DNA from 4 places in the Streptomyces sp. NPDC002004 genome. Region 2 is predicted to be linked to each of the others. Evidence: riboswitches for the same ligand, from Rfam matches in the RefSeq annotation. Region 2 holds a riboswitch; each other region holds the start of a gene.
What was found. A riboswitch is a leader RNA that binds a small molecule or an ion and turns the genes downstream of it on or off. The one in region 2 is predicted to bind cyclic di-AMP.
Positions count from the first base shown of each region.

Region 1: another riboswitch for cyclic di-AMP. It lies ahead of ACWCP6_RS31050 (M23 family metallopeptidase); the one in region 2 lies ahead of ACWCP6_RS04245 (NlpC/P60 family protein).
Region 3: another riboswitch for cyclic di-AMP. It lies ahead of ACWCP6_RS34690 (M23 family metallopeptidase); the one in region 2 lies ahead of ACWCP6_RS04245 (NlpC/P60 family protein).
Region 4: another riboswitch for cyclic di-AMP. It lies ahead of ACWCP6_RS23455 (transglycosylase family protein); the one in region 2 lies ahead of ACWCP6_RS04245 (NlpC/P60 family protein).

Region 1 covers NZ_JBSFDP010000034.1:5,093-10,920, forward strand. Annotated here, with positions in the region: gene ACWCP6_RS31040 (tyrosine-protein phosphatase) at 1-154, opposite strand, end outside; gene ACWCP6_RS31045 (alpha-galactosidase) at 330-2,423, shown strand; cyclic di-AMP (ydaO/yuaA leader) riboswitch at 2,717-2,873, shown strand; gene ACWCP6_RS31050 (M23 family metallopeptidase) at 2,878-3,789, shown strand; gene ACWCP6_RS31055 (SGNH/GDSL hydrolase family protein) at 4,008-4,799, shown strand; gene ACWCP6_RS31060 (TetR/AcrR family transcriptional regulator) at 4,819-5,439, opposite strand.
Region 2 covers NZ_JBSFDP010000002.1:267,497-273,324, reverse strand. Annotated here, with positions in the region: gene ACWCP6_RS04255 (M23 family metallopeptidase) at 1-39, shown strand, start outside; gene pcrA (DNA helicase PcrA) at 131-2,608, opposite strand; cyclic di-AMP (ydaO/yuaA leader) riboswitch at 2,826-2,995, shown strand; gene ACWCP6_RS04245 (NlpC/P60 family protein) at 3,004-4,191, shown strand; gene ACWCP6_RS04240 (hypothetical protein) at 4,312-4,665, opposite strand; gene ACWCP6_RS04235 (NlpC/P60 family protein) at 4,946-5,828, shown strand, end outside.
Region 3 covers NZ_JBSFDP010000049.1:20,327-26,154, forward strand. Annotated here, with positions in the region: gene ACWCP6_RS34680 (PrsW family intramembrane metalloprotease) at 1-543, shown strand, start outside; gene ACWCP6_RS34685 (aldo/keto reductase) at 650-1,594, opposite strand; gene ACWCP6_RS34690 (M23 family metallopeptidase) at 1,758-2,816, opposite strand; cyclic di-AMP (ydaO/yuaA leader) riboswitch at 2,828-2,973, opposite strand; gene ACWCP6_RS34695 (PP2C family protein-serine/threonine phosphatase) at 3,196-4,353, opposite strand; tRNA gene ACWCP6_RS34700 (tRNA-Met) at 4,969-5,042, opposite strand; tRNA gene ACWCP6_RS34705 (tRNA-Lys) at 5,369-5,441, opposite strand; partial or broken gene ACWCP6_RS34710 (DEAD/DEAH box helicase) at 5,818-5,828, opposite strand, start outside.
Region 4 covers NZ_JBSFDP010000016.1:128,678-134,505, reverse strand. Annotated here, with positions in the region: gene ACWCP6_RS23470 (DNA ligase LigA-related protein) at 1-1,443, shown strand, start outside; gene ACWCP6_RS23465 (cytochrome P450 family protein) at 1,551-2,882, shown strand; gene ACWCP6_RS23460 (transglycosylase family protein) at 3,116-4,159, shown strand; cyclic di-AMP (ydaO/yuaA leader) riboswitch at 4,360-4,531, shown strand; gene ACWCP6_RS23455 (transglycosylase family protein) at 4,536-5,207, shown strand; gene eno (phosphopyruvate hydratase) at 5,445-5,828, shown strand, end outside.

The DNA of each region.
Region 1 (5,828 bases), on a different contig from region 2:
CGGCGTCCTCGGTGGTGGCGTGCGCGAGGTGGCCGCTGCGGAAGAGCTGACCGGCCCGCACCCGGCGCCCGTCCGCGGTCGGCAGACCGCCCACATCGCGGAAGTTGCGCACTCCGGCCAGTTCCGGCTCGGTCGACGGCACCTGCTGCGTCACGTGAGGCTCCTCCCGCTCTTCCGCCCGCATCGACGCCGCTCGTCGGCGAGACGTCCCTCGACGATACGACATGGATTCCTGGGGCAATCATCTGCGCCCGAACCGTTGTCCGCCCGGCATCCACCCCCGATGATGTGCGGGTCCGAGCGGATGTGTCCGACTCTGCGGGGGCCTGATGATCGAGGTCGGCAAGGACGGTCGTACGTGGCTCCTCGCGGGCCCCACCAGCAGCTACGCGCTCCGGCTCACGGACGCCGACGAGCTGCTGCACCTCCACTGGGGGCCGCGGATCGCCCTCGCCGACGCGGAGGCCCTCGCCGCCGCGCCCCTGCCCCGGCCGTGGCCCTTCGAGTCGCCGCTGGACGGCCGCGAGGAGTATCCGGTGGAGGGCGGTCCCCGCTTCGTCAGACCCGCCCTGTCCGTCCGGACCGCCGAGGTGCGCGGAACCCGGTGGCGCCACCGCGGCTCGACGGCCGAGGGGGACGTGCTGCGGCTGCACTTCGCCGACGACGTGCACCGGCTGGCGATCACCCTGCGGTACGCGATGCGCGACGACGTCGTGGAGCGCTCCGCCGTCCTGCGCCACGAGGGCGGCACCGGCGACCCGTCCCTGGAGCTGCTGCGCGCCGACTCCGCCACGTGGACCCTGCCGCACCGCGACCGGTGGCGGCTGACCCAGCTGCACGGGCGCTGGGCGGCCGAGACGCGCCTCGTGCGCTGCGAGCTGACCCCCGGCGAGAAGGTCGTCGGCAGCCGGCGCGGGCACACCGGTCACCAGCATCTGCCGTGGGTCGCGCTGGACGCCGAGGGGACGGCGACCGAGGAGCACGGCGAGGTGTACGGCTGTGCGCTCGCCTGGTCCGGGTCATGGCGGATCGCCGTGCAGCAGATCCCCGACGGGGCGGTCCAGATCACCGGGGGCACCGGGCACGACGACTCGGGCCAGTGGCTGCTGGCGCCCGGCGAGGAGTACGTCACGCCCGTCTTCGCGGGCCTGTGGACCGACGGCGGCTTCGGCGGGGCGAGCCGCGCCTGGCACGCGTACCAGCGGGCGCACGTCGTTCCCGGTGCCGGGCGGGACCGGCCGGTGCTCTACAACTCCTGGGAGGCCACCGGCTTCGGCATCGGCGAGGAGCAGCAGCTGGCTCTCGCCCGCCGGGCGGCGGCCCTGGGCGTGGAGCTGTTCGTGGTCGACGACGGCTGGTTCGGCGCGCGGACCGGCGACCGGGCCGGGCTCGGTGACTGGACCCCGAACCCGGACCGCTTCCCCGGCGGCCTGGAACCCCTCGCCGACGCGGTGCACGCACTGGGCATGCAGTTCGGGCTCTGGGTCGAGCCGGAGATGGTCAATCCGGACTCCGCTCTCTACCGCGCCCACCCCGACTGGGTGCAGCACATGCCGGGCCGCGCCCGCACCGAGTTCCGCCATCAGCTGGTGCTGAACCTCGCCCGCCGGGACGTCCAGGAGCACCTGTGGGAGCGTCTCGACGCCCTGCTGAGGAGCGCGCCCGTCGACTACGTGAAATGGGACTTCAACCGTTGCTTCACCGATCCGGGATGGCCGGGGGAGCCGTACCCCCAGAAGCTCTGGAACGCGCATGTGCATGCCCTGTACGCCCTGTTGGACCGGCTGCGCGCCGCCCACCCGGCCGTCGCCTTCGAGTCCTGCTCCGGCGGCGGCGGCCGGGTCGACCTCGGCATCCTGGCGCGCACCGACCAGGTGTGGCCCTCCGACAACACGGACCCGGTCGACCGGCTCGCCATCCAGCACGGCTTCAGCCAGCTGCACCCGGCGCGGGTGATGGCCGCCTGGGTCACGGACAGCCCGAACGTGCAGCTCAACGGCAGGGTCAGCAGCATGCGCTTCCGCTTCGTCGGCGCCATGGCCGGGGTGCTCGGGGTGGGCGGCGACCTCACCCGGTGGACCGACGACGAGCTGGCCGAGGCCCGGCGCTGGGTGGACCTCTACAAGGAGATCCGCCCGGTGGTGCAGCGCGGCGATCTCTACCGTCTGCGCCCGCCGGGGGACGGGCCGGCAGCGGTCCAGTACGTCCACGGGGACGACGCCGTCGTGCTCGCCTGGCTGCCCGCGCAGTCGTACGGGGAGCCGGTTGCGCCGGTGCGGCTGCGGGGGCTCCGGCCGGACGCGGAGTACCGGTGCCGGGACACCGGGGCGGTGCACCGGGGTGCGGTGCTGCTGCACCACGGACTGGACACCGGCCTCAGGGGAGACATGGACGCGGCCATTTTCCGCTTCTGTCTTATTTGACCGAATTGCGCCTTTTGCTGGAACTAGCCCTGAAATAGGCCATCATGAGACCGCCGTCGTGAGCAGCGTCATAGTCGTGGCGGTGCGCGGCGATCTCCGCCGGGCAATGCCCCTGTCGCCCCAACGGTGTTGGCGCACGCGTGGAGATCGTTTCCGTGTGGAATGTGACCGTAATTTCCGGAAAGGATCAAGCAAGGCGAAACAAAAGGGAATTCATCCCTTGTCCCGGACATTCGCACTCGCTTACGTTCCCGTTCAGCCGGATGGAACGCCGAGTCCTGCCGCCGTCCGGACAACCGCACTCACCCGTGCACGGCAGGAGCGTGGGATCCGCAGGTAGTTCGCCGCCCGGGTCGCCGGGCCGGCTCGGGGTGAAGCCGCACCTGCAAAGGCGGCCGGGCGCCTCCGCCCGAACCCGACAGCTCACCTCGCAGGCACCGGAGAGGAATTCGCCATGCCCGCGAAGGGTAAACACCGCCGTCCGAAGTCCCTGCGATTCACCCGCCGTTTCGCCGTCGCCGGCACGGGTGGTGCCGCGCTCGCGCTGCCGTTCCTCGGTGCCACCGGCGCGCACGCCGCCGCCCCCGGGACCGTCGCCCCACAGGCCGCCCCCAGGACCGTCGTCACCGCCCCACAGGCCGCCCCCGCGGTCTACACGGTGAAGGCGGGCGACTGCCTCGCGAGGATCGCCGATGTCCGGCATGTCGTCGGCGGCTGGCAGCGGCTCTACGCGGACAACCGGAAGGCCGTCGGCGCCGACCCGGCGCTGATACACCCGGGCCTGAAGCTGGTCGTCGGAGCCCACGCCACCGCACCCAGGCCTGCCGCCGCGCTCAAGTCCGCGCCCAAGCCTGCCTCCGTGCCCAAGTCCGCGCCCAAGCCCGCCGCCGCCGAGTCCGCCGTCGCCCGCGCCGCGTCGAAGGTGGCCGACGCCACCGACGCCGCGGCCACCACCGCGACCGGCTTCGTGCTCCCCGTCACCGGTGCCACCATCGGCACGCCGTACCACAAGGCGGGCGCCATGTGGTCCAGCGGCTACCACACCGGCGTCGACTTCGTGGTGCCGACCGGCACCCCGCTCAAGGCCGTCGGCGCGGGCACCGTCGTCAGCGCCGGATGGGGCGGCGCGTACGGCAACCAGATCGTCATCCGGCTCGCCGACGGCATGTACGCCCAGTACGCCCACATGTCGCAGCTCGCCGTCTCCGCGGGCCAGACCGTGGTCGCGGGCCAGCAGCTCGGCCTCTCCGGGGCCACGGGCAACGTCACCGGACCGCACCTGCACTTCGAGATCCGTACCACGCCCAACTACGGCTCCGACGTGGACCCGCTGGCCTACCTGCGTGCCCACGGCGTGGGCGTCTGACCCGGCACCCGGGCACCATCCGGACCGGCTCGGATTCCTGACGGACCGAGCCGATCACGCGGGGCCGCACCCTCCAACAGGGGTGCGGCCCCCACGTGTTCACGAGGTCGCCGATCTATTCCGGATCGGGCGCATCTCGGACGGTGGCGTATCTCACCAGGCGTCAACCCCTTCCTACGGTGGCGTAGGTCACTTAGGAAGGTGAAGGATGTACGGACGTGGCAGCAGAGTCGACATCCCTCACCAGTGACACCTACAGGTCCTACACAGCCCTCGGCGACAGCTTCACCGAGGGCGTCGGAGACCCCGGCCCCGACGGACGCTTCGTGGGATGGGCCGACCGGCTGGCCGTCCTGCTGGACGACCGGCTTCCCGAACACACCTTCCGCTACGCCAACCTCGCCGTGCGCGGCAAGCTCCTCGACCAGATCGTCGCGGACCAGGTGCCGCGGGCCAAGGAACTCGCCCCGGACCTGGTGACGTTCTGCGCCGGCGGCAACGACATCATCCGCCCCGGCACCGACCCCGACGAGGTCGCCGAACGCTTCGAGCGGGCCGTGGCCGACCTCTCCTCCGCCGTCGGCACCGTCATGGTGACCACCGGCTTCGACACCCGGGGCGTCCCCGTGCTCAAGCACCTGCGCGGGAGGATCGCCACCTACAACGGCCACGTCCGTGCCATCGCCGACCGGTACGGCTGCCCCGTCCTCGACCTGTGGTCCCTCAGGACCGTGCAGGACCGCAGGGCCTGGGACGACGACCGGCTGCACCTCTCGGCCGAGGGGCACACCAGGGTCGCGCTGCGCGCGGGCCAGGTCCTCGGGCTCGACGTGCCCGCCGACCCGGACCAGCCCTGGCCGCCGCTGCCGCCGCGCGGCACCCTTGAGGTACGCCGCGACGACATCCACTGGGCGCGCGACTACCTGGTGCCGTGGATCGGACGCCGGCTGCGCGGCGAGTCGTCCGGCGACCACGTCGAGGCCAAGCGGCCGGACCTGATGCCCCTGTAGGTGTGCCCGCGGACGGCTGTCAACGGGCGGTCGCCGTCAGATCCGCCCGGTCCAGGCCCAGTTCCCGGGCGAGCGCCTCGTCGACCCAGTCCCGCATGCGGGCCTGCGAGAGCGCACCCCGGTACGCCGTCATCTGCACGGCGAGGCCGTCCAGGAAGGCCGTGAGGCGCAGGGCCGTCGACACCGGGTCCGGGCAGTGGAACTCGCCGCCCGCGACCCCCTCGGCGACGACCTCCGTCAGCGCGGCCTTCCACTGCCGGTCGAGGTCCTGGGCCACCTCGCGCAGCGCAGGCTCCCGCAGCGCCGCCGCCCAGCCCTCGATCCACAGCCGCCAGCCCTTGGCGGGACCGGTCGGGGCGTACCAGCGCACGGCGGCCCGCAGCCGGCGCACCGCCGAGGTGCGCCGGCCCAGCAGCTTGCGCAGATGCGCGAGGTCACCCTCGGCCGCATACGCGAAGGCCTCCGCGACGAGCTTCTCCTTCGTCGAGAAGTGGTAGAGCACCAGGGCGTTGCTCACACCGAGACGGGCGGCGACATCGGCGATACGGACGGCCGCCACGCCCCGCGCCTCGATCTGTTCGACGGCGGCACGCAGCAGCTCCTCACGCCGCTCGGCCACGCTCAACCGGACTCTTGCCACGGGCAAACATTAGATCCTCGCCCCGCACGCGGACAGCGCGGGGCGGTCCCGCAAGGCGCACACCCCGCGGGGCCGTTCACCCGGCGCCCCGGAGCCCGCGCGCCCGGGAAGGCGGGGACCGCACCCGGCCTCGGCGCCCCGCAGATCGCAGGAGCCGAAGTCCATGCACCCCGAGCGGCCGATCGCCGCGACGGTCACCATTTCGGCCCGGGCGGCGGTCACCATCCGCCCGGAGCGCCCGCGGCCGGTGGGCGGGCGCCTTCGCCGGGTCCGGGACGGTCCCGTACACGCACCTGGAGCACCGCTCCACGAAGCGGATGCAGGCGGACGAAGCGGGCCCGGGGAGGGGCGGGCGGGATACGGGCGACGGGAGCCGCCTCCCGTGCGTT
Region 2 (5,828 bases):
CTGCCCTGGCTCCGCAGCCACGGCCTGGACCCGACGTAGAGAACCGCCCCGCCTTCACCTCGGCCTCGGCCTCGGCCTCGCCCGCCCCGCCCCTCGCCCGTCCCGGGCGGCACGCGCGGCGCGCGACCGCCTAGAGCTTCTCCACCGGCGCGTACCGCAGCAGCAGCCGCTTGGGCTTCGCATCGCCGAAGTCGATCGTCGCCTCGGCGTTCGCCCCCGTGCCCTTCACGCCCACGACCGTGCCGAGGCCGAACTGGTCGTGTGTGACCCGGTCGCCGACGGCGAGCGCGACGACCGGCTTCTCGCCGGCGCGGCGCGTCGCGAAGCCCGAGGCACCGGACGCCGCGGTGCGCGAGCGCGACGAGGAGAGCGAGGCCGCGATCCCGGACGCCGGACCGGACGCCTTCGGCGCCGCACCGCCCGTACGCTTCCACTCCAGATGCCGGCCGGGGATCTCCTCCAGGAACCGCGACGGCGGGTTGTACGCGGGCTGGCCCCAGGCGCTGCGCAGGGTGGAACGGGTCAGGTAGAGCCGCTCCCGCGCGCGGGTGATGCCGACGTACGCGAGACGGCGCTCCTCCTCCAGCTCCTTCGTCTGACCGAGGGAGCGCATGTGCGGGAAGACGCCGTCCTCCATGCCGGTCAGGAAGACGACCGGGAATTCGAGGCCCTTGGCGGTGTGCAGGGTCATCAGGGTGATGACGCCGCTGCCCTCCTCGTCCTCGTCGGGGATCTGGTCGGAGTCGGCGACGAGCGCGACCTGCTCCAGGAACTCGGAGAGCGTGGCCCCCGTGGCGGCGGCCCCCGTTGTCGCCGTGTCCTCGCCCCGTTCCTGCTCGAACTCGAGCGCAACGGCGGCGAGTTCCTGGAGGTTCTCGATCCGGGTCTCGTCCTGCGGGTCGGTCGACGCCTGCAACTCGGCCAGATAGCCGGTCCGTTCGAGCACGGCCTCCAGGACCGTCGCCGGGCCCGCGCCCGACTCGACGATCGTCCGCAGTTCCTCCATCAGCGTGTTGAACCGCTTGACGGCGTTGGTGGAGCGGGCGGCCATGCCGTAGGCCTCGTCGACCCGGCGAAGCGCCTGCGTGAAGCTGATCTTCTCCCGTGAGGCCAGCGCGTCGATCATCGCCTCGGCGCGCTCGCCGATACCGCGCTTGGGGACGTTGAGGATACGGCGCAGGGGGACGGAGTCCTCCGGGTTGGCGAGGACCCGCAGGTACGCCAGGACGTCCCGGACCTCCTTGCGCTCGTAGAAGCGGACTCCGCCGACGACCTTGTAGGGCAGGCCGACGCGGATGAAGATCTCTTCGAAGACACGGGACTGGGCGTTGGTGCGGTAGAAGACGGCGACGTCCCCCGCCTTCGCCGCGCCCTCGTCCGTGAGCCGGTCGATCTCCTCGGCGACGAACTGCGCCTCGTCGTGCTCGGTGTCGGCGACGTACCCGGTGATCTGTGCGCCCGCGCCCGCGTTCGTCCACAGGTTCTTGGGGCGGCGGCTCTCGTTCCGCTCGATGACGGCGTTGGCGGCGCTCAGGATGGTCTGCGTGGAGCGGTAGTTCTGCTCCAGCAGGATCGTCGTCGCGTCCGAGTAGTCCTCCTCGAACTGGAGGATGTTGCGGATGGTGGCGCCGCGGAATGCGTAGATCGACTGGTCGGCGTCACCCACGACGCACAGCTCGGCCGGCTCGCCGTCCCCGTCCGTGGGCCCGACCAGCTCGCGCACGAGGGCGTACTGGGCGTGGTTGGTGTCCTGGTACTCGTCGACGAGGACGTGCCGGAAGCGGCGGCGGTAGTGCTCGGCGACGTCCGGGAACGCCTGGAGCAGGTGCACCGTCGTCATGATCAGGTCGTCGAAGTCCAGTGCGTTCGCCTCGCGCAGGCGCGACTGGTACAGCGCGTACGCCTGGGCGAGGGTCTTCTCGAAGCCGTCGGCGGCCTGGGCCGCGAAGGCCTCCTCGTCGATCAGCTCGTTCTTCAGATTGGAGATCTTGGCGCTGAACGACTTGGGCGGGTAGCGCTTGGGATCCAGGTCGAGGTCGCGGCAGACCAGGGCCATGAGGCGCTTGGAGTCGGCGGCGTCGTAGATCGAGAAGGAGGACGTGAAGCCGAGCTTCTTCGACTCGCGGCGCAGGATGCGGACGCACGCGCTGTGGAAGGTCATCACCCACATCGCGTTCGCCCGGGGCCCGACGAGCTGCTCGACGCGCTCCTTCATCTCGCCCGCGGCCTTGTTGGTGAACGTGATCGCGAGGATCTGCCCGGGGTGCACATCGCGCTCGGCGAGCAGGTGCGCGATGCGGTGGGTCAGCACCCGGGTCTTGCCGGAGCCGGCGCCGGCCACGATGAGCAGCGGTGTGCCGGAGTGCACGACGGCGGCGCGCTGCTGGTCGTTCAGCCCCTCGAGCAGCGCGGCCGGGTCCAGGTGCGGGCGCGGCGCACCGTCGCGGTAGTACGCGTCCCTGGCCGGAGGCACGTCGAACCTCCCGTCGAACAGGTCATCCGGAAGGTCCTCCGGAGCCTCGTCCTCGGGTGGCGGCGGGGGCTCCTCGTCCGCGCGGCGCACGGGCTGGAGGTCCGCCAGGAAGCTGTCGTCAAAGAGGCTGCTCATCGCCTCCCGAGTCTAGGCCGCCGCACCGACAACCCGCCCCGGGTTCCGGGACCGCCGGGGAGCGGAATGGAAGCGGAGCGCACCCATCCACTCACTCTGCGCGAAAGTCACGAAAATGTATCGGACATAGCGTGCATCAACCTTCACAACAGCCACACCGGTTGGCTAGCGTGCCCGGCGGGCGACCCGTACCCCTGCCGGCGAACGACGCCGGGGCGGGTGGCCTCCGCCGAGTCCGGCGCGCCCACGGCGATCCGGAGCCGGGGACCCACCGCGATCCCTGGGGTGAATCGGTTCCGCCACGCCCGCGTACGGAACCGTAGGGCAACCCTTCCGACGTCCGCCCGAACCCGACAGCTAACCCGGTAGGCGGTCCATGGAAGGAGTCGCCTCCCTTGGCGTCGCACCGCAAACCGCGGACCACCCTCACCGTTGCCGGAATACGCTCGACCCCCGCGCTGGGCCTGACCACCGCGGCCCTCACCTCCGTGGCTCTGCTGTCCCAGAGTGCGTATGCCGAGCCGACCCCCGACAAGCCCAGCCTCGAAGAGGTCCAGAAGAGGGTCGACGACCTCTACCACCAGGCCGGGGTCGCCACCGAGAAGTACAACGCGGCGAAGGAGAAGACCGCCAAGCAGCGCAAGCGCGTGGACGGCCTCCTCGACGACGTCGCCAAGCGCACGCAGAAGATGAACGAGACGCGGCAGCGCCTCGGCGAGTACGCCGCCGCCCAGTACCGCAACGGCGGGATGTCCGACACCGCGACGCTCCTGCTCGCGGAGGACCCGCAGGAGTACTTCGACCAGAACCAGCTGATGGACCGGCTCACCGGACGCCAGAAGTCCGTCCTCGACGACTACCAGAGCGAGCAGCTGGCCACCGCGAAGAAGCGCACCGAGGCGACCGAGAGCCTGCAGGCACTGACGAAGTCCCAGACGGACCTGAGGACCAACAAGCAGGAGGTCCAGAAGAAGCTCGGTGAGGCGCGCACCCTGCTGTCGAAGCTGACCGCCCAGGAGAAGGCGCGGCTCGCGGCGATCGAGAAGCAGCGGGAGGAGCAGGCCAGGCGCAAGGCGGCCGAGCTGGCCCGCAAGCAGGCCGCCGAGGAGGCGGCCCGGCAGCAGGAGCAGCAGAAGGCGGACCAGGGCTCCGGCACGAGCACCGGTACCGGCAGCAGCGGCACCGGCACCGGCACCGGCACCAGCAGCGGCACGGCGTACTCCACCAAGGCGGCCAAGGCCATCGCGTTCGCCAAGGCCCAGATCGGCAAGCCGTACGTGTGGGGGGCGACGGGGCCCGGCTCGTTCGACTGCTCGGGCCTCACGCAGGCCGCCTGGAAGGCCGCCGGGGTCTCCCTGCCGCGCACCACCTGGGAGCAGGTCAAGGTCGGCACGACCGTCCCCGTCTCCCAGGCGAAGCCCGGCGACCTGGTCTTCTTCTACGACGACATCAGCCACGTCGGGATCTACATCGGCAACGGCATGATGGTCCACGCCCCGAAGCCCGGCGCCTACGTCCGGGAGGAGTCGATCTACTACGGCGGCGACTTCATGCCGATCCACAGCGTCGTGCGTCCCGCGTGACCGTATGAGGCCGCGAGGCCTCTCCCGACACGCGGAAGGGCCCGCATTCGGGGGGATGCGGGCCCTTTCGTCCGTGCGCCACCGGGGCGCGCCGTGCGTGCGCCGTCGAGGCGCGCACGGTCAGGTCCAGAGCACCGCGATGAAGATGTTCGCCGTGGTGAGCAGACCGACCAGGGCGAACTGCCCCTTATCGACCTTCTCCTCGTCCCGCTTCACGTACACGAGCCCGAGGATCACGATCAGCAGCGCCAGCTTCACACCGATCTTGATGGTGTTGACCGTGTGACCCTGGGCTTCGTTGAGGCCGACCAGCGCCACGCCGGTGACGAGCATCGTGAGCGCGCCGTGCAGCATGGGCGGGGTGAACCTGGCCCTGCCCTCACCCATCGCCTTCATCTGGGTCAGGAAGCCGCCCAGGAGCGAGGCGATGCCGATGATGTGCAGAGCGACGAAGAGATGGATGAGTACGTCCATGAGGCCGGAGCCTAACGGGAGGGCTATCGGTCACCTTCGAGCAGGTCTGCGTCATGCACGGTCACCACTCCGGCCACTCCGACCAGTTCCGCACATTGCGTCACGAACTCATCACGGAGAGGCCTAGCGTCCTCCACCAGGTGACCGGCTCCCCACCGCCGCCCGGGCCAGGGGCGGCAGCCGGACACCACCGCCGAGAAGTCCGGCGGCGGCCCGCTCCCCCCGTGCGGGCCGCCGCCGGACGCGCAACGGCGGCCCTACGGAAGGACGTGGAGCAACCTTGGCAGCGCACAGAAGGCCCAAGCAGCGCTCCCTCAGCGGCAATACCGCCCGCACCGCTGCCACCCTCGCCCTCGCCGGGGCGGCCACCGCGACCGCATCCGCCGGCGTCGGGCACGCCGCGCCCGAGCTCACGCCCGCCCAGGTGAAGGCGAAGATCGACAGCCTGTACCACGAGGCGGAGGTCGCCACCGAGAAGTACAACGGCGCCAAGGAGCAGACCGAGGCCGCCCAGAAGTCCTTCGACGAACTGCGGGACGAGGCGGCACGCAGGACGGAGAAGCTCAACTCCGCACGGGACGCGCTCGGTACGACCGCGGCCGCGCAGTACCGCAGCGGCGGCCTCGACCCGGCCCTCCAGGTCGCCCTCTCCTCGCAGCCCGACCAGTACCTGGAACGGGCGGCGCTCGTCCAGCGCGTGGGCAGCCGGCAGGCCGCGGCCGTGTCCAAGGTGCGCAAGCAGCTGAGGGAGATCCAGCAGTTGCGCGACGAGGCGGACGCCCGGCTCAGCAAGCTCAAGGCAGACCAGGACGAGCTGAAGCGCCGCAAGGCCGGGGTCACGGCGAAGCTCGACGAGGCAAGGCGGCTGCTCGCGCGGCTGACGCCCGCCCAGCGCGCCCGCATCGGTGCGGACGACCCGGACACGTACGGCGGCGGCGCCCGCGCCTCCCGCTCGGCCTCGCGCCAGGTGCCGTCCGGCAGCGCCGTCCTGGCCCCCAACGCCCGTGCCGCGACCGCGGTCGCCTACGCCTACAAGGCACTCGGCAGCCCCTATGTATGGGGCGCCGCCGGGCCCAACGCCTTCGACTGCTCGGGGCTCGTCCAGGCCGCTTACCGCTCCGCGGGCGTCTCCCTGCCGCGCACCACCTACGACCAGATCAACG
Region 3 (5,828 bases), on a different contig from region 2:
ACGTGGAACGGCTCGTCGGGCTTCGGCCGCTACGGGTTCTTCGCGGTGTACGCGGCGTTCATGGTGCCCGCCTTCGGGCTGCTCACCTGGCTGGTGATCTGGACCCGGCAGCGGGAGCTGCACACCGTGCGGGACGAGCTGCCCGCGTACGCCGCAGCGGGATGGCTGGCGCCGGCCGAGCCGCTGGTGCTCGGGTCGATGCGGGCCCGGCGGCTGGCCCGGGAGTACGCCGTGCGGGCCGGGGGCAAGCCGGCCGGGCGGGTCGTCACCGAGTACGAGGCGTACGCGACGTCGCTCGCGTTCCTGCGGCACCGGGGGCGGCGAGGCCGGGCCGGGGCCGACTTCGTCACCAGGGAACGTCAGCTGCTCGTGGAGCTCTGGCGACGGCGCGAGGTGGCGCGGCCCGCGATGGCGTACGCGGCCCATGCGGTGGCGCCGCCGGTGCCGGTGACCGTCTGGCCGGCGTACCGCCCGCCGTACGGACCGGCGGCGCCGCGGCCCTACACCTCGTACCCCCCGTCGTACAACCCCTACCGGTCCTAGGGGTGTCTCGGCGAGCCCGGCGTGATCGGCTGGACACCCCCTGGGCGACGCGGGCGCCGACGCGCCGCGGGGGACCGTGGGTACCCCCGCGGCGTCTCCCGGGCCGTCAGGCGGAGGCCGCGGTGAGGGCCGTCAGTTCCTCCTGGGTCAGCTCCAGCTCCGCGGCCGCCACCAGCGCGGGCAGCTGCTCCACGGTCCGTGCGCTCGCGATCGGGGCCGCGACCGTGGGCCGGGCAGCGAGCCAGGCGAGGGCGACCGTGGCGATCTCGGTGCCGTGCGCCTCGGCGATCCCGTCGAGCGCGGCCAGCACCTTGCGCCCGCGTTCGGTCTCCAGGTGCTTGGCCGCGCCATCCGCCCGCGGGCTGTCCACCTGGGTGCCGGGGCGGTACTTGCCGGTGAGGAAACCGGAGGCGAGGGCGAAGTACGGGGCCGCGGCGAGGCCCGCACGGGAGGCCACGTCGAGGAGCGGGCCCTCGTAGGTGTCGCGGGACACCAGGTTGTAGTGGGGCTGGAGCGCGACATAGCGAGCCAGGCCCTCGCGGTCGGAGAAGTCCAGGGACGCCTGGAGCCGCTCGGCGCTGATGTTCGACGCGCCGATCGCGCGTACCTTGCCCTCCTTCACCAACTGGTCCAGCGCGGTGATGATCTCGCCCACGGGGACGGAGGGGTCGTCGAAGTGCGTGTAGTACAGGTCGATGTGATCGGTGCCGAGCCGGCGCAGCGATTCCTCGGCAGCGGCCTTGATGGTGTGCGGTGCCAGGCCCTTGAACTTCGGGTGGGAGCCGACCTTGGTGGCGACGACGACATCGGAGCGGTTGCCGCGCGCGGCGAGCCACTTGCCGATGACGGTCTCGGATTCGCCGCCCTCATGGCCCGGCGCCCACGCCGAGTAGGCGTCGGCGGTGTCGACGAAGTTGCCGCCGGCGGCCGTGTAGGCGTCCAGGACGGCGAAGGACTGGGCCTCGTCGGCGGTCCAGCCGAAGACGTTGCCGCCCAGGCAGAGCGGGAAGACCTCGATGTCGGACGAACCCAGAGCACGAAGAGAAGTCATGTATCCCAGAATGCCGTGAACGATCACGGTATTCCGCACAATGGGGGCCTTGATCCGGCCGAATTCAGGGCCGTGGGTACCGTCCCGTCCCTGCCCTGGACCGGGTCCTCCCGGACCAGGCCCCGGGACCGGCCCGAGGACCGGTCCCGCGCGGGGCCACGGGTCAGACCGACAGGCCCTTGCCCCGCAGCCACGGCGCCGGGTCGACCGCGGTCGCCTGGCCGTTCGGGTGGACCTCGAGGTGGAGGTGCGGGCCCGTGACGTTGCCGGTGGCGCCGACGCGGCCTATGACGTCGCCCGTGCTGACCTTCTGGCCGACGCTGACGTTGATCGAGGACTGGTGGCAGTACCAGAGCTCGGTGCCGTCGTCGAGTTCGAGGACGGTGCGGTAGCCGTACGCCCCGGCCCAGCCCGCTTCCTTCACGGTGGCCGCGTGGATCGCCTTCAGCGGCGTGCCCGTGGGCGCGGCGAAGTCCAGGCCGGTGTGGTAGCCGGAGGACCACATGGCGCCGGGGTCGCCGAACTGACCGGTGATCGTGTACGAGACGACCGGCAGCGTGTAGCTCTTGGCGAGCTCGGCGAGGCGTGCGGCCTCCGCCTTGGCCTTGGCCTCCGCCTCGGCCTTCTTCTTCGCCGCGTCGGCGTCCGCCTGGGCCTTGTCCAGCTCGGCGCCGGCGTCCGCGACGGCCTTCTTGGCGGCGGCCTCCTCGGCCGCGGTCGCCTCGGCGTCGGCCGCCTGGTCCTGCTGCTGCTCGGCCTGCTGCATGATGCGGGCGCGCAGCGCTTCGCCGGCGTCCGTGGTGCCCTGCTTGGCGTCGGCGGTGGTGAGGCCCGCGCCGGTCAGCGGGGCCGAGGTCGAGTCGCCGGACTCCGAGGAGTCGTCGGATATCAGGGAGCCCACGCCGGGCAGGGACTTGGCCTCGTGGGTGACGCTCGACAGGTCGGGCATGGAGATGCCGACCGGCGGCTTGCCGCCCTGCGCGGTCGCGATACCGCCCGCGCCGACGGCGGCCATGACGCCGACACCCAGGACGGTGGAGCTACGGGCGAACCCGCCACGCTGCTTGACGACGCGGTGCCTGCCGCGGACCGGGCGAACGGACTCCTCGGTGGGGTTCCACTCCCCCCAGGTCTCCTCCGAGGGGCCGAAGTACCGGTCGCCGTACTCGTCGTCCGGCATCGGCGCGAAAGTGGGCTCGGGGGCAGGCCTGTTGGACGCCACGGAGGCGCACTCCTTTCCTTCCTTCTCGCCTACCGGGTTAGCTGACGGGTTCGGAGCAGGAAGGTCTCCTACGAGTGTCCTTCGCGAGGAAGAACGCCCGATTCACCCCAAGTTGGTGGTTCCCCGGCTCCCTTGCGGGACTCGGCGCGTGCGCACGGAGCCGTCTCTTGTGACGGCTGGGACAACCGCGCTGCGTTATCGAACGTTAATAGACGCGGGGTAGGGATTCCAAGCGGTTCCTCATGATCCTTGGGTTTCCTGGCTGACGGTGTGTCAGTTGTTATGCGCAGAGGCGCCGTTCCCTCACTCAAGGTGACGCCGCTCCGACGGGGCGCGGGAGCAACCGACCCATTCGGAACCCCGACGAGCGAAGGGCACATCAAGGACGTCGTACGGCGAGCAGTGCCATGTCGTCCGTCGCGGCTCCGCCGGTGTGCAGTCGCACCTCGTCCGCGAGGTGGGCCAGCAGCGCGCCCGGACCGTCGAACGCCCGGCCGAGCAGCCGGCTCGCCGGTTCGTAGAACGCGCCGTGCCGGTCACGCGCCTCGGACAGTCCGTCGGTGTAGAGGAGAAGGGTCGCTCCGTACGGAAAGTCCGATACCTCCGCACGGTCCGGCCAGGTGGCGAGTTCGCTCATGCCGAGCGGCAACGAGGCCTCCCGCGGCGCGAGGACGCGCAGCTGCCCGTCGTGCAGGAGCAGCGGGTCGGGGTGGCCGCGGTTGATGACCCGTACGACGCCCTCGCCGTGCGGGATCTCGGCGAGCACCGCCGTCGTGAACCCCTCGGCGTCGTCCAGCCCGCGCCGCCGGGTCCCCTCGCGGGTGAGTGCCCGCTCCAGGCGCTGCGCGACCGCCTCCAGCGTGGCCTCCTGCTCCGCCGCCTCACGGAAGGCGCCGATGACGACGGCCACGGCGGCGACCGCGCCCATCCCCTTACCGCGCACGTCGCCGACGATCAGCCGTACGCCGTGGGGCGTGTCCTGCACCGCGTAGAGGTCTCCGCCGATGAACGCGTCCGCCTGCGCCGCCTCGTAGCGGGCGGCGACGTCGAGTCCGCCGATCCGGTCGGCCGGTTCGGGCAGGACGGCGCGCTGGGCGGCCTCGGCGATCTCGCGGGCGGAGGCGAGGCGTGCGTCGCTGCGGCGGACGACGCGGTTGATGACGACGGCGAGCGCGGCGACCGTCACGACGGTGACGAACTCGGTGACGCCTTCCACGAGGGTGGCGTTGCCGTTGTACGTGTGCAGCGCCAGGGTCGCGGCCGATGCGGTCAGACCGGTGACCAGGGTGGCGCCCAGCGAGTAGAAGGGGGCGGCGATGAGGGGGGCCGCGGCAAAGATCGGCGCGGCGGTGAACTCGCGGGGCGTCGCCAGATCGAAGACCAGGCCGATGACGATGAGGAGGAAGGGGAGCGCGCGGACGAAGGCACGGGCGGCGGACGAGACCCTGTCGGGCTGCGCGTCCGCGGCCGCGCCGACGGGGTCGAGGGGCCCGCTGGGTCCGGGGCGCCGGACAGCGGTCCGGGCGGAGGCGAGCAGGCCGGCCGGGGTGTCCGGGTGGACGGGAGCCGCGGCGTCCGCGGGGACAGGCGTGTCCCTGTCGGCGCGAGCGGCGGCGACCGGTCCGGTGGGGACGGCCCTGCGGGCCGTGGGCGAGGCCGGCATGTCCACGGGGGCGGCCGCCTCCGTGGGAACCGCGAGGCGCAACTCGTCGGCCGCCACGGGCCCCGGGTCACCGGTCACCGCGCCCGGAACCCCGCCATACCCGTGCCCCGCACCGTACGCGCCGTCCCCGAAGCCGTACCCGAGGTCGTCTCCGCCCTCGCCGTACCCGCCGCACCTGAGGCAGACGACACACTCGCCGTACGCGCGGTGCTCGCCGTACCCGCCGTGCTCGCCGTAGGCGCCGTGCTCGACGCACTCGCCGTACGGCCCCGGCTCGCTGTGCGGCCCCGGCTCGCCCTCGTGCTCCCGGTGACCGCGTCCTCCTCGGTGGCCCACCGCTCGCCTCCTGCCGCTGCCGCGCCCGAGATCGCGCTCCACCCAGGCTTCACGGAGCACGGGCGGGGGGCTAGTTGGTGTGGGCCGGGCAGGTGACGCATGTGCAAACAGCCGAGGGCCGGAACCATTTCTGGTTCCGGCCCTCGGCTTCAGTAGCGGGGACAGGATTTGAACCTGCGACCTCTGGGTTATGAGCCCAGCGAGCTACCGAGCTGCTCCACCCCGCGTCGGTAAGACCAAGTGTACGCCATCTCGAGGACTCCTCGTGCACGGGTTTACTTCACCCCCACGCAAGCGGCCACGCCCCCGCCCTGCGCTTCCGAGCCGCGGTCGGCCAACGGCGTGCCGGGGCCCGGCAGGCACGGCAGCCGCGGCACAGCGGCCGACCCACCGGCTGCACCGTGAGCCTCGGGGCGCCGTCGAGTTGACCGGCGGTGAGCGCGGCCGCCGGGCGACCACCCCGCCTCCGGACTCGCCCGCCCCGCCAGGCCCCGGAAACGGCAGAACCCCCGCCGACCAGGTCAGCGGGGGTTTCCGACCCCGAAGGGTCCGGTAGGCCGTGTGGGACTCGAACCCACAACCAATGGATTAAAAGTCCACTGCTCTGCCAATTGAGCTAACGGCCCGCGTTGATGCACCCCCGAGCATAGCGGGACAGGGCCGTGACTCCGATCGGGTATAGGGGTCACGGCACTGTCGAGCCTCGTCGCGCGGCTCCTCCCGCGCGTCTCCACGCGGGACGCGGGCCACTTCGCGGCACGGGCGCGGTCGTACTGCACCCTCGTCGCGCCGTGGGCCTCCTCGGTGATGTGCGCGGGGGCGCCGCCGGCCGGTGAAGGCGTCCTGCGCCATCGGCAGCCCGAGGAGCCCGGGGCGGAGGGCGTACGGGCCGCCACCCCGGCCGGTGTTGTTCGCGAAGTCCGTGAACACGTAAACGCCGGAAGGGCCCGACGACCGAAGTCGTGCGGGCCCTTCCGGGAACGTGTGCCGCCGGGGCGGTCGTCAGCCGTTGC
Region 4 (5,828 bases), on a different contig from region 2:
GCCCGGACCGTGGAGCTGGCGCGCGCATGGACCGCGGCGGAGCAGGACCGCCTGCGCGAGCGGGCGGCCGAGGCGTCCCATCCGGCCGGCGACCACCGGCTGGCTCGAGCGGACGGTTTCAGCAGGACGGAGGGCGTCGCCACCTACCTCGCCGTCGGCCCACTGCTGTGGCGCGAGTGGTGGCGCGCCCGCCATGCGGACCGGCACCCGCGCGGCCACGCCCTCGTCCGCGCCGCCCTCGACCTCGCCCGCTGCGGTCTCACCGGCGCCCTGCCGATGGACCTGCTCGAGGCGGTGCACCAGGAGTACCCGAAGACGGAAGCGGACGCGGACGTCATGGACGGCGAGCGCTACACCGATGCCCTCGCCTGGGCGACCGAACGCCGGTACGGCGGGCTGCGCCTTCTCGTCCCCGAGGACAACGACGCCCATGGCGTGGCGTACCGCCCCGCGCCCCTCCTCGTCGACGCCGCCGCCTCGTACGAGGAGCTGCCACCCGTGGACGCCCGGCTCCGGGAACTCGCCCTGGACGTCGCGCGCGACGACGAGGACACCTACGACGCCGCCGCCCTCGAACGGATCGCCTCCGGCGCCCGCGCCGCCCTCGAGGCGGCGGCCGACGCCGGCGACGCCACCGCCCTGCACCGGCTCGGCGCACTCGCCGAGACCCTGGGCGACGGCGAGGAGGCCGAGCGCTGGTTCCGGCGCGCCGTGGCCGCCGGGCAGACGCAGTCCGCGGTGCGGCTCGGCCGGATGCTCGCCGAGCGCGGCGCGGGCAAGGAGGCCGAGACCTTCCTGGAACTCGCCGCCGAGGCCGGGGACGGCGACGCGGCGACGTTGCTCGGCGCGCTGCTGCGCGACCGGTCCGTGCACTGGCTGACGAAGGCCGCACGGGCCGGGAACCCCGAGGCCGCCCAGCGGCTCGGCGACCTGCTGCTGGGTAGCGGCGACGAGGACGCGGCCTTCGGCTGCTACCAGCAGGCGGCGAACGCCCGGTACGCCCCGGTCGCGTTCGGCTTCGGCGCCCTGCACCGGCTCTGGAACGAGGCCGAGATCGCCGAGGTCTGGCTGCGCCGCGCCGCCGACGCGGGCGACGAACGCGCCGCCCACACGCTCAAGTTCGACCTGCGCCGGCCGATGGCCCCGGACGACGTGGTCGCGTTCTTCCGGGACGACGCCGAGGCGGGCGTCGGCCTCGACGCCGCCAACCTCGGCGTGCTCCTCGAAGCGCGGGGCCGTCTCGACGAGGCCAGGATCTGGTACCGCAAGGGATACGAGACGGGAGACGCGTACGGGGCCTTCCGGCTGGCCGAGCTGCTCCGGGGCGAGGGCGAGCGGGCCGAGGCCGAACAGTGGTACCGCAAGGCCGCCGGCCTCGGGCACGCCGGTGCCCGGCGGGCGCTCGGCGAACAGCCGGACGGGCCGGGCACGGCCGGGGAGTGAGCCGGAGGACGGCAGGGAGGGGGCCGTCGGGCGGGCGGGGCGCTCCGGGAGTGCGCCGGGGACGACGGGGATACGGCCGTCGAGCGGGCTGAGGATACGGTCGGGTGGTGACCGACAAGCCCGACGTCCCGGACAGCACGCCCCTCGCCGGACCCGCCCCCGGCGGCCCGGCCGCCGAAGCCGCCGGACCCGCCCCCGAACTCTTCAGCTGGGAGTTCGCCGCAGACCCCTATCCCGCCTACGCCTGGCTCCGCGAGCACGCGCCCGTGCACCGGACCCGGCTGCCCAGCGGAGTCGAGGCATGGCTGGTCACCCGGTACGCGGACGCCCGGCAGGCCCTGGCCGACCAGCGGCTCAGCAAGAACCCGGTGCACCACGACGAACCCGCGCACGCGAAGGGCAAGACGGGCATTCCGGGTGAACGCAAGGCCGAGCTGATGACGCATCTGCTCAACATCGACCCGCCGGACCACACCCGGCTGCGCCGCCTCGTGTCGAAGGCCTTCACGCCCGGCCGCGTCGCCGAGTTCGCCCCGCGTGTGCAGGAGCTGACCGACCGGCTCATCGACACGTTCGCCGAGCGGGGCGAGGCCGACCTCATCCACGAGTTCGCCTTCCCCCTTCCCATCTACGCCATCTGCGACATGCTGGGCGTCCCCCGCGAGGACCAGGACGACTTCCGTGACTGGGCGGGCATGATGATCCGGCACGGGGGAGGGCCCCGTGGCGGCGTCGCCCGGTCGGTCAAGAAGATGCGCGGCTACCTCGCCGAGCTCATCCACCGCAAGCGCACCGCCCCCGGCGACGACCTCATCTCGGGCCTCATCCGCGCCTCCGACCACGGCGAGCACCTGACCGAGAACGAGGCCGCGGCGATGGCCTTCATCCTCCTGTTCGCCGGCTTCGAGACCACGGTCAATCTGATCGGAAACGGGACGTACGCCCTGCTGCGCAACCCGGAGCAGCGCGCGCTGCTCCAGGCGTCCCTCGCCGCCGGTGAGACCGGTCTGCTCGCGACCGCCCTGGAGGAACTGCTGCGCTACGACGGGCCCGTCGAGCTCGCCACCTGGCGGTTCGCCACCGAGCCGCTCGCCATCGGCGGGCAGCGCATCGCGGCCGGCGACCCCGTGCTCGTCGTCCTCGCCGCCGCCGACCGTGACCCGGAGCGGTTCGGCGAGCCCGACACGCTCGACCTCGCCCGGCGCGACAACCAGCACCTCGGATACGGGCACGGCATCCACTACTGCCTCGGCGCGCCGCTGGCCCGGCTGGAGGGCCGGACCGCGCTCGCGACACTGCTGCGCCGGCTCCCGGATCTGCGTCTCGCCGCCGAACCGGACGACTTGAGATGGCGGGGCGGGCTCATCATGCGGGGGCTGCGCACGCTTCCGGTGGAGTTCACGCCGGAACCGGCCCGTTCGGTTCCCGACGGGGCCTGAGCTGTTGCATCCGCGGCTCCGGTGCGGTCGCCGGGCCCACGCGGCGCGGCGTCGGAGCCCTGCGTTCCGGACACTTCGGACCTCATGGAACTGACGCAGCGTCATAACTGTGATCTTCGCGTGATCTGCGCTGCATCGACTTGTGACACACGTTCGACTCCCGCTAGGTTCACCCCGACTCGGTGACCCACGGTCGCCGCTGTCGCCACAGCTCTCACGCGAAAGGCAACCGCATGCTCTCCGGGAACGGCCGCCATCGTCGCCCCCGTCAGGCTCCCGCTCTGGTCGTCGCGGCCGGAGTGACCGGCTCCGCCATCGCGATCCCGTTGCTCGGGGCCACCGGCGCACACGCCGCCGAGGTCACCACCTGGGACCGGCTCGCGGACTGTGAGAGCGGCGGCTCCTGGAGCGCGGACGACGGCAACGGCTACTACGGCGGACTCCAGTTCTCGCAGGAGATGTGGGAGCAGTACGGCGGTCTGGACTACGCGTCGCGCGCGGACCAGGCCAGCCGCTCGCAGCAGATAGCGGTCGCCGAGAAGGTCCTCGCCGATGTGGGTCCTAGCGCCTGGACCACCTGCGCGCCGCTCGTGGGGCTCACCCAGGGCGGAGCGGCGGCCAAGGTCGACACCGGTGTGCCGGACGGTGACCCGTCGGCGTCCGCGGACGAGGACGGCGGGGACCTGACGGAACCGCTGGGCATGTCGCCGGACGCGTCCGGTTCGTCCGACAGGACTGACAAGTCCTCCAGTGCGGGTAAGTCATCCGACTCCTCCGACTCATCCGATTCTTCTGAGTCGTCCAAGACATCCGACTCGTCGGATTCATCCAGCACGGGTACCGACGGTGCGGGAGAGAAGAGTCACGACGCCACCACGAAGTCGGACAAGTCCGGCGTCGACGAGGGCACTTCGAAGGACACGTCGGACGACCCGGGCGCCGGGTCCGGCCGGCACCGCGGCGATGCGGCCCAGGAGGACCCGGCCGGCACCCGCGCCGACGACTCCGCCGGCCGGCACGCCTCGCGCGGCGACGCCTCCCGTGGCGCCGACGGCGGCGCGTACACCGTGCGCGAGGGCGACAGCCTCTGGACCATCGCCGACGCCCATGACGTCGAGGGGGGTTGGAGCGCGCTGTACGCCGACAACAAGAAGACCGTCGGCTCCGATCCGGACCTCATCATCCCCGGTCAGAGCCTCGACCTCGGTCTGGGGGGCGACAAGGGCGACAAGGGTGCCGATGGCGACGCAACCCAGGACGAGACGTCGGACAAGTAGAGAACGGCGCCCGAATCGGACGGCGATTAGCGGCACTTCACGTTGAATGTCCGGTTTGGAAAAACTGAGAGATGGGTCTCAAGGGCCCTGATCCTCTTTGAAATTCGCCGGTTTACCTGCCTACGGTCGTGACCGCTCGCCGCAGCGGGCACCCAGGGCCGTCACGCCGAATCCTGCCGACGGCCGTGCGGGAACAGTCGTCGCGTCAAGCGCCGTAGGCAGGAGCGGGGGACCCAAGGTAGGTGCCGGGCCCGGGAGTTGAAAGACGATCCGGGAACGGCTTGGGGTGAAGTCGTGCGCATGGACGCACGGCCGGGCACTCACACGGCCCGAACCCGACAGCTCACCTCGTAGGCGTCGGTGAGGGGATCACTTCATGCTGCTTTCCGGCAAGGGCAAGCACCGCCGTCCGTCCAAGGCCACCCGCGTCGCCGCTCTCGTCGGCGTCACCGGCGTCGCCGTCGCCGCCCCGCTGGTGGCGGCCGGCTCGGCCTCCGCCGCCACCACCTCCGAGTGGGACGCGGTCGCGCAGTGCGAGTCCGGTGGCAACTGGGCCATCAACACCGGCAACGGCTACTACGGCGGTCTGCAGTTCTCCGCCTCCACCTGGTCCGCGTACGGCGGCAGCGCCTACGCGTCGACCGCCGACAAGGCCAGCAAGGAGCAGCAGATAGCCGTCGGCGAGAAGGTCCTCGCCGCCCAGGGCAAGGGTGCCTGGCCGAACTGCGGCACGGGCCTGTCCGGCGCCTCCCCGCAGCAGTCCGCCCCGGCTCCGGCCCCGAAGCCGAGTGCCCCGCACACCGACTCCCAGGCCGCCTCCCGCTCCCAGCAGCGCACCGCGCCGGTCCAGAAGACCGTGACCACCCCGACCGGCAAGAAGGTCAAGAAGGGTGACGGCGAGTACAAGGTGGTCAAGGGCGACACCCTCAGCTCGATCGCCGCGAAGAAGCACGTCGAGGGCGGCTGGCAGAAGCTGTTCCGTCTGAACAAGGACATCGTCGACGACGCCGACGTCATCTTCCCGGGCCAGCAGCTGCACCTCGGCTGATCCCAGGCCCCCCAGACCGCCTCGCCCCGGTGCGTGTTCCCCCGTACGCACCGGGGCGGGGCTCTTTTTGTTCCGTTCGAAAACAATTTGCTCCGGGTTTTTGTCCACGGGGCGGTCCGTCGGCTGGCCGATGCCCCGGAGCCGGTTAGGCTCATGTCGCGAGGCCCCTCCAGGCCCGCACCCCTTCGCGGGTCGAGCGGCCCGCGTACACGCGTCACATCCCAGAAGGAGATGCTCGTGCCGTCCATCGACGTCGTCGTAGCCCGGGAAATCCTCGACTCCCGAGGCAACCCCACGGTCGAGGTCGAGGTCGGCCTCGACGACGGCAGCACGGGTCGTGCCGCCGTTCCCTCCGGTGCGTCCACCGGTGCGTTCGAGGCCCTCGAGCTCCGTGACGGAGACGCCAACCGCTACGGCGGCAAGGGCGTCGAGAAGGCCGTCCTCGCCGTCATCGAGCAGATCGGCCCGGAGCTCGTCGGCTACGACGCCACCGAGCAGCGCCTGATCGACCAGGCGATGTTCGACCTCGACGCCACCCCGGACAAGTCCTCGCTCGGCGCCAACGCCATCCTCGGCGTCTCCCTGGCCGTCGCCCACGCCGCGTCCGAGGCCAGCGACCTC